4 regions of the Comamonas sp. C11 genome follow, and region 2 is predicted to be linked to each of the others. Evidence: predicted binding sites of a transcription regulator. Region 2 holds the regulator's gene; each other region holds the start of a gene.
The links. The regulator sigma-54, encoded in region 2, starts transcription at its own class of promoters, with help from an activator protein. The targets are predictions, from matches to a motif close to TGGCANGNAANCTGCTTT.

Region 1 (2,177 bases), 200 kb from region 2:
TGCCGGGCTTGAGGGCGTCCACATAGTCCACGGTCACGCCCTTGTCGTTCTGGGCGATCCTGGTGACCTTTGCGTTGTAGCGTATGGCCGGGCCCAGATCGCGCGCCATGGCCTGGGCCAGCATGTCCATGCCGCCTTCGGGCTGGAAGATGGCGCTGTGGAATTCGTAGATATTGCCCACGCCCATCTGGCGCCACAAATTGGACTCGAGCAGCTCGTGCAGGCCCATGGGCGTCGAAGGTTTGGCCTGCGCCATCAGGCCGCCGCCGGGGTCGATGTCGTAGCCCCGGAAATCGCTGACCGCATTGCTGGCGCGGTAGCGGTACTCCTTGTCCAGCACGCCCCAGGCCTTGAGGCTCTCCAGCAGGCGTTCCTTGTCTTCCCGGCTGACGCTCTGGTCCAGTGCGCCCTGATTGGTAGCCTTGGACAGCAGCTCGGCCACATGGCCATAGACATCGGTCTGCACATGGCGAAAGCGCTGGGGCTTGCCGGCCAGGGCCTTGCTGTTGTGCAGATATGCGTTGTAGTTGACCTGGTTGAAGGCCTCGAGCTTGATGCCGAAGCGCTTGTAGTAGTCCAGCATCGCATGGTGGTGGTAGGGCACGCGCCAGGGGCCGGGGTTGAAGTAGTTGCCCTTGGCAAAGCCCACTTTCTGGCGCGTGCCGTCGAGTTCGCTGAACTCATCGCCGCCGCGCAGCGTCCAGCAGCGGCCGCCAGCGCGACTCTGGTATTCAAGCAACTGCACCTTGTAGCCGGCCGCGCGCAACTCGTGGGCTGCCACCATGCCTGCCAGGCCAGCGCCCAGCACCAGAACCGATGCGCCAGGTTTGGCGTTGCCGAGCTTGACCGGACCGCTGTAATGCGATTCGGCGGCATAGCCCAGTGAACTCATGGCTTGATACATGGCACTGCCGCCCGCGACCTTTCCGATCATCGAGAGCAGTTGTCTGCGACTGACATGCTTGCTTGGCTCTGGCATCTGAAATTCCTTTGCTGTTGTGTATTCCGCTGTCCATCCGGGGCTGCGGGGCAAGGGTTTTCAGCAAGAGCTGTGCCAGGGCAGGGGCTCGAGGTATTAGTTCAATGAAATCAGTTACTTGTTATGTAATTCAGAGCAATCTGCGCTCGATCCTCTTGAAGCGTATGGTGCATGCTCACTAATTTGAAGCATTAATGGCCAAATTGGTGCAGAGAAGTCACACAATGAGCTCAAAAAAAGCGTATCGGCTGTGACAGCGGATACGCCTTGAGAGTGGACTGGAACTACGGTGTCGCCGGGTTCAGAGCTCGCTGGGAGGCTCGCTGGCCTCACTGACCATGACACGATTGCGTCCGCCCCGCTTGGCCGCGTAGAGCATGACGTCGGCCTGCTGGAAGACGGCCTTGATATCGGGGTCGGTGTCGGGCCAGTGGGCCACGCCCAGCGAGATGGTGATATGGCCCACATGCTGCATCTCCATCTTCTCGACCATCTGGCGCAGGCGCTCGGCGACATGGGTGGCGGCCTCCAGAGCCGTGCCGGGCAGCAGCAGCAGAAACTCCTCGCCACCCACGCGGCAGGGCAGGTCATCGACACGCGAGACCTCGCGCATGGTGCGTGCGAGCTGTCTGAGCACCTCGTCGCCTGTATCGTGGCCAAAGTCGTCGTTGATATCCTTGAAGTGATCGATGTCGATGGCAACCACCGAGAACGGCAGCGCTTGCGTCTGGAAGGCCGTGATGGCAGCCTCCAGATGGCGGCGATTGCCCAGGCCTGTCAGCGGGTCGGTGTTCACATCCTCGCGCAGCTTGGTGATATTGCGTTGCAGCAGGCTCAGGCCCTTGAGCATGGCCTTCTTGAGCTCGTAGGACTCGAAGTACCAGGACTTGACGGCCTGAATGTTCTGCGCCGTCTCGGGCTTGTCCATATCGTGAGCGCCATTGGCCAGTTGGCGCAGCGGGCTGGCAATGTGGCGCGCGCTCCACCAGATGACCACCAGCATCAGCAGGGCGATGGGCAGGGTCTTGTAGAGCACGGAGCGCATCAGCTTGTTGAGCGGGGCCAGTGTGGCCGCCTTGGGACGCTGGGCCACAATGCCCCAGCCCGAGGCATCAATGACGGCATAGCCGGCCAGCATTTCCACTCCCTTGCTGTTGACGACCGGCGCCGTACCCGACTCGCCCCTGATCACGGCGTT
Region 2 (2,177 bases):
CGAGATCCAGCGCATCATCGGCTTCCTCAAGGAGCGCGGCATCGGCGTGCTGATTACCGACCACAATGTGCGCGAGACGCTGGGCATCTGCGACCACGCCTTCATCATCAGCGACGGCCATGTGCTGGCCGAAGGCACGCCCGAGGAGATCGTGGAGAACGCCGATGTGCGCCGCGTCTATCTGGGCGAACATTTCAGAATGTGATGACCCCCACGCTCCTTCACTTTGTGTGGTCGCTGCCCCCGGAAGGGACCCTGACCGGCTGCGCCGGGGTTTGCCCTGGGGAGACCCGGCTGCCAACCCATGGCACTGTGCGCGTTTGCAATGATTGTCTGGGAGCCGCGCCTCGATGAAGCCAGGTCTCTCGCTACGCGTTTCGCAGCATTTGTCGCTGACGCCGCAGCTGCAGCAATCCATTCAGCTGCTGCAGCTCTCCACTCTGGAGCTGGCGCAGGAAGTCGAGCAGATGCTGGTCGACAACCCTTTTCTGGAACGTGCTGGCGATGAGGCCGAATCTACGGGAGATGCTCCTGTAGATGTAGCTGCTAGCGCAAGTGAATACAACACTTCAGACAGTATTCATGCTGAAAATGATGCGAAGCAAACGCAAGCAGCTGCTGAAACAATAGCGGAGACGCCAAGTGCCGAGACCCCGGAAACGCTGAACTGGGAGGCCGACGGCATGGACGGCCAGGACGGGGAATGGGGCGGCGAATCCAGCAGCGAGTGGGATACGCCCTCGGCCAGCAGCTCCACACGCAACCGCGATGGCGATGACGAAACCGATGCCATCGATCTGGCGCGCGAGCACCAGAGCCTGACCGACTTTCTCCATCGTCAGGCGCTGAGCCTGCATCTGGGCGCGGCGGACATGGCGGCACTGCGCTTTCTCATCGAGTCGCTCAACGACGACGGCTATCTCGAGGATTCCCTGCAGGAGCTGGCGCAGAGCCTAGCCGGCGACGACCTGGAAGAGCGCGAGGAGCTGGAGCAGCACTTTGTCATTGCTCTGAAGCTGCTGCAAAGCCTGGAGCCCGTGGGCGTGGGCGCGCGTGATCTGGCCGAGTGCCTGCAGCTGCAGCTGCGCGACCTGATCCGCACCGCCGAGGACGAGGGCACGACCGAGGCGCATATGAACCGGCTGCTGCTGGCGCAGGCCATCTGTGCGCAGCCCATGGACCTGCTGGCGCGGCGCGATCTGCGCAAGCTCACCAGCCTGTGCGGCGCGCGCGAGGAGCAACTGCGCGAGGCCATGGCATTGATTGCCAGACTGGAGCCGCGTCCGGGGCGTCGCTTTGTCGATGTGGAACGCCATATCGTGGTGCCCGATGTCATCGTGCGTCCGGTGCGGGCCGGCGCCGGCCGGATGGACTTTTCCGTGCAGCTCAACCCCGAGGTCATGCCGCGTCTGCGCGTGCACGACATCTATGCCGGTGTGCTGCGCCGCCACAAGAACAGCGACGGCCATGCGGCGCTGCAGCAGCAGCTGCAGGAGGCGCGCTGGTTCATCAAGAACATCCAGCAGCGCTTCGACACCATCTTGCGTGTTTCCGAAGCCATCGTGGAGCGGCAGAAGAACTTCTTTGTGCATGGTGAGCTGGCCATGCGCCCGCTGGTGCTGCGCGATATCGCCGACACCCTGGGCCTGCACGAGTCCACCATCAGCCGCGTGACCACGGCCAAGTACATGGCCACGCCCCAGGGCACCTTCGAGCTCAAGTATTTCTTCGGCTCGGGCCTGGGCACGGAAACCGGCGGCAGTGCCTCCAGCACGGCCGTGCGTGCGCTGATCAAGCAGTTCGTCGATGCCGAAGATGCCAAGAAGCCGCTATCGGACGCCAAGCTGGCCGATATGCTCAAGGAGCAGGGCATCGAGTGCGCGCGCCGCACCGTCGCCAAATACCGCGAGCAGCTCAAGATACCGACGACCACGCTGCGCAAGGCGCTGTAGGGCACCGCAGAAACAAGAAAGCCGCTGATGCATCGCACAGCGGCTTTCTTGTTCTGCATTTAGGGCGGGAGCCTTGATAAGGCATTTCTCAAGTCAGGGGCAGCGAGCAAGAGCCGCCCTTGCGGCGATGCCGCCGTCCCCCTTGGGGGCGCCCGGCCAGGGGGAAGGCGCGTAGCGCCTCAGGGGGTTATCAAGAAACCAGCCACCAGATAAACCAGACCAGCA
Region 3 (2,177 bases), 530 kb from region 2:
TCTTTCTCAAAACGGTTCCAGAGAGACTGGGCCTTTACAGGGCCGCGTCGCCGGTTTCTCCTGTACGGATACGGATCGACTGCTCCAGCGCCTGCACAAAGATCTTGCCGTCGCCGATCTTGCCGGTGCGGGCTGCGCCCTCGATGGCGTCGATGGCGGCATCGACCAGATCGTCGGCAATAGCGGCCTCGATCTTGAGCTTGGGCAGAAAGTCCACCACATACTCGGCACCGCGGTACAGCTCGGTGTGACCCTTTTGACGACCAAAGCCCTTGACTTCGGTCACGGTGATGCCTTGGACACCGATTTGGGAAAGTGCCTCACGCACTTCGTCGAGCTTGAAGGGTTTGATGATGGCGATCACCATTTTCATGACGGGCTCCTGAAAAATTAGAAAGTCTTGGAGAGCGTCAGAATCAGACGCGCCTTGTTCACATCGCCGAAGTAGGCCTTCTTGTTGGCGCCGGTCACCGCTGCTGCTGCAGAGAAGCCGTCGCCCAGGTCATAGGCACCACCCAAGCTGTAGTCCACATAGTTGGGAACGCCCAGGTCCTTGATGTCGCTGGAAAAATGGGTGTAACCAACTGATGCTTTCAGTGTCACCTTGGGCATCACTTCCTGGCTGTAGGAGAACTGCAGATATCCGGTGTTGCGGCCCTTGAGACCCGAACCCGCCTTGGCGCCGGCCCAGCCGAAGTAATCCTTGGACACCGTATGCGAATACTTGGCCGTGAACGGGCCGTAGGTACCGGCGCCGTAGATCTCGGTGGTGTTGCCGTTGGCATTGCCCGAGTACACATAGGTCAGCATGCCCACGTCCCAGTCCACATCGGCGGCCTTGAACTTGTAGCCGCCGTAGAAGTCGGTTTCCAGCGAGTTGCCGGGCAGCCAGTCCACGGAGGAGTTCCAGTTGCCCACGTAGAAGCCGCTGTCGCCGAACGTGTAGTCAAAACCGCCTTGCAGCGCGGGCTTGACGGCCTTGGTGCGGCTGGCGTCCTGGTCCTGACCACGGAACTTGTAGTTGGTAGTCAGGGCAACGTTGGCGGAGAGCTGGGCATGGGCCCACATGGGGGCGACAACAGCGCAGGCCAGGGCGGCAGTCTTGGCGAAAGTCTTGAAACGGCTTGCAGCGGGACTAGGCATTCAGGGTTCCTCCGGTTTGAAAATTTCGTGGCAAAAATCTCGGATGAACTCTCAAAGCACAGACCGTGCCAGTCTCTGTGGCTGCTGCCGGGTGGTCCGCCGCTCATGCTCTGAGAACAGGCGCCGGGCCATAGCTGCCAGTACAAAAAGCTACGAGTTTTCACAATCACTGAGCGCATCTTTCGCCACCTGGGTGCTGGCCGAAATCCATTGCACCAAGATGGTGCGTTTTTGCGATGCACCGCCATGGCTCTGCTTTTTGCCGGGTTCTTGCACCAATCAGGGGATTGGGAAGTGAGTGCGTGCTCTTTGTCTGGGCGCTGACAAGGAAAAAGCCCATCGGCTAGGCGATGGGCTTGGGGGTTGGCTGCAATTCAGAAGCTGGCCTGGGGCAGGTCTGCCTTGGTGAACACCAGCGAGACCTTGGCTTCCTCGGGAATCGGCGGCAAGTCCTGATTCCAGTGCTCCCAGGCGCTGCGCAGCTCGGCCAGTTTCCGGGGCTCACGGTCACGCAGATTGGCGCGCTCACGCGGGTCGTTGCCGATGTGGAACAGGTACTCGATGCCCTCGATCTGCAGATATTTCCAGTCGCCGCGTATCAAGGCCTTTTGCTCGCGGTGTTTCATGCGCCAGGCCAGGTCGCGCTCGGGCATCCAGCTCTGGTCCTGCATCAGGGGCAGCAGGCTGATGCCGTCCAGCGGATAGTCGGCATCTGCCGATACGCCGGCGGCGGCCAGGAAGGTGGCCGACCAGTCCATGGTCAGGCTGGGCGTGTCGCAGACGGCTCCGGCCGTCATGCGCGCCGGCCAGCGTGCCAGCAAAGGCACGCGGATGCCGCCTTCGAGCAGGTCCATCTTCTGGCCCACGAAGGGCCAGGTATTGGAGAAGCGCTCGCCGCCGTTGTCGCTGGTGAAGACGATCAGCGTGTTCTCGCTCATGCCTTTTTCCTCCAGCGCATCCAGCAGCCAGCCTATGCCTTCGTCCATGTGATGGATCATGCGCTGATAGGTGTCGATGGAGCCGCCGTCGATATG
Region 4 (2,177 bases), 450 kb from region 2:
GAAAGCCTTCGTCGGCGCAGTTCTGGCTGCCGCAATAGTTGATCCTGCCGTCTATGAGCGTGATCTTGCGGTGGTTGCGCAGGTCTATGCGGCTGGTCAGCATGACCTTGAGCAGATTGCTGATGGGAAGGGCAATCGCCAGATGTACGCCGGCCTGCCGCATCTGCTGCCACAGTGGCGAGCGCGTCAGTGCGCGCGATCCCAGTCCGTCGACCATGGCACGGCAGGTCACGCCGCGCTGTGCGGCACGCATCAGGGCATGGGCCACATCGGTGCCGGTGCCGTCGTCCAGCCAGATGTAGTACAGCACGTTGATATCGTGGCGCGCGGCATCCATATCGGCGAGCATCTGCGAACGGGCATGTGCACCATCGCGCATCAGCTCGGCCCTGTGGCCGGGCAGCGGCGCAAAGCCATTGATGGACGAGGCATAGCGGAAGGCCGGCAGCCATTGATCGGCCATGGTCGGAAGTGCCTGCGGGCTGCGGCCGGCATCGGTCGCGGCGCCGCTGCGGGACTGGCAGAACTCGCGCACATTGAGTCTTCTGCGGCCGGGCACGCGGCCCAGGGCCACCTCGCCAAACAGGTAGTACAGCAGGCAGCTCACATAGGGCAGCAGCACGATGACCATGAGCCAGGCCAGTCGCACATCGGGCCGCATGTCTCTGCGCAGCAGGATGCGCAGGCCGAAGCCGGCAATCAGCAACACATGAAGAGTCAGCAGCAGCCAGGTCATGAATCAGTGCAGCAACGATGGACCTTGTCGAGCATAACGGGCTCTGCCCCAAGCACAAGCTGCAAGCCCTGATTCATATGCAATGAGCTCGAACTCTTTGATGAAAAAGTGCGGATTGCTATCATTAGTGTAGCGGCAGAGCATCGGCATGGCACTGGCATGGAACCTGCTTCCTTTTCTTGTCAAAGCAAACAAGCAGGGGGGAGTGCATGGAAATGGTGCCATTGACTGCCATCGACAAGGCAGATACCGGTTGGGTCATGGTCGCGTCGGCGCTGGTCTTGCTGATGACCTTGCCGGGTATCTCCCTGTTCTATGCGGGGCTGGTACGTCGCAAGAATGTGGTCAACACCATGGTGGCCGTGTTCGCTGTGGCCTGTGTGGTGACCCTGACTTGGTTCGGCCTGGGCTACTCGCTCGCGTTTACCGCCGAGTCTCCCTGGCTCGGCAATCTGGGACGCGCCTGGTTCGCCTCACTGCACTTTGATGGCCGGCGCAGCGTGATCTCGGTCAGCCATCTGGCGCCGCATCTGCCCGAAGCGGCCTATGCTCTGTTCCAGGCTGCATTCGCCATCATCACCACCTCGCTGATCGTGGGGGCCGTGGTCGAGCGCATGCGCTTTGCGGCCCTGCTGGTGTTTGCCGCGCTGTGGAGCGTTCTCGTCTATGCCCCGGTGGCGCACTGGGTGTGGGAGAGCGGTGGCTGGCTGAACCAGCTGGGCGCGCTGGACTTTGCCGGCGGTGCCGTGGTGCATGTGAACGCAGGTGTGGCGGCACTGGTCTGTGCCTTCATGATGGGGCGCAGGCGTGGCTATGGCACCGAGCCTTTCGAGCCGCACAGCCTGGGCTGGACGGCCATGGGCACTGCGCTGCTGCTGTTCGGCTGGTTCGGCTTCAACGCCGGATCGGCCCTGTCCGCCGACGGTCGTGCAGCGCTGGCCTTTGTGGTCACGCTGGTGGCGGCCTCGGCTGCGGGGCTGGCATGGATGGTGGTGGAGTGGCTGGTGCGCGGCGCTCCGACCTTGCTGGGCCTGCTCTCGGGCATGGTGGGTGGACTGGTGGCCATCACTCCTGCCGCCGGTTTCGTGCAGGTGGGCAGTGCGGTGTGGATAGGCCTGATTGCGGGCGCTGTCTGCTTCTGGGGCGCAACCTGGCTCAAGCGCCGGCTGGGGGCCGACGACTCGCTCGATGTCTTCGGCGTGCATGGCGTGGGCGGCATTGCCGGCTCCATCCTCACGGCGGTGTTTGCCGACCCTCTGATCGCGGGTACGAGTGCCACGGTGCTGAATCAGCTGATTGCGGTGGCAGCCGTGGCTGCCTACAGCGCCGCGGCCACGGCCGGGGTGCTGGTGCTGATCCGTCTGCTGATGCCGTTGCGGGTGGATGCCGTGCAGGAAATGGAAGGCCTGGATATCAGCCTGCATCTGGAGCGTCAGCACTA

Region 1: NOX35_RS24330 (flavin monoamine oxidase family protein) is a predicted target of sigma-54. The motif match lies at 1,040-1,057, and genes of this name have one in related genera.
Region 3: NOX35_RS01035 (TorF family putative porin) is a predicted target of sigma-54. The motif match lies at 1,197-1,214, and genes of this name have one in related genera.
Region 4: NOX35_RS00670 (ammonium transporter) is a predicted target of sigma-54. The motif match lies at 892-909, and genes of this name have one in related genera.

The regions. Positions count from the first base shown of each region.
Region 1 is NZ_CP101743.1:5,274,712-5,276,888, reverse strand. Features, by position in the region: gene NOX35_RS24330 (flavin monoamine oxidase family protein) at 1-979, opposite strand, end outside; gene NOX35_RS24325 (sensor domain-containing diguanylate cyclase) at 1,281-2,177, opposite strand, start outside.
Region 2 is NZ_CP101743.1:5,469,868-5,472,044, reverse strand. Features, by position in the region: gene lptB (LPS export ABC transporter ATP-binding protein) at 1-205, shown strand, start outside; gene NOX35_RS25265 (RNA polymerase factor sigma-54) at 351-1,952, shown strand; gene NOX35_RS25260 (aspartyl/asparaginyl beta-hydroxylase domain-containing protein) at 2,143-2,177, opposite strand, start outside.
Region 3 is NZ_CP101743.1:236,253-238,429, forward strand. Features, by position in the region: gene glnK (P-II family nitrogen regulator) at 35-373, opposite strand; gene NOX35_RS01035 (TorF family putative porin) at 391-1,143, opposite strand; gene NOX35_RS01040 (sulfatase) at 1,518-2,177, opposite strand, start outside.
Region 4 is NZ_CP101743.1:151,004-153,180, forward strand. Features, by position in the region: gene cls (cardiolipin synthase) at 1-736, opposite strand, end outside; gene NOX35_RS00670 (ammonium transporter) at 946-2,177, shown strand, end outside.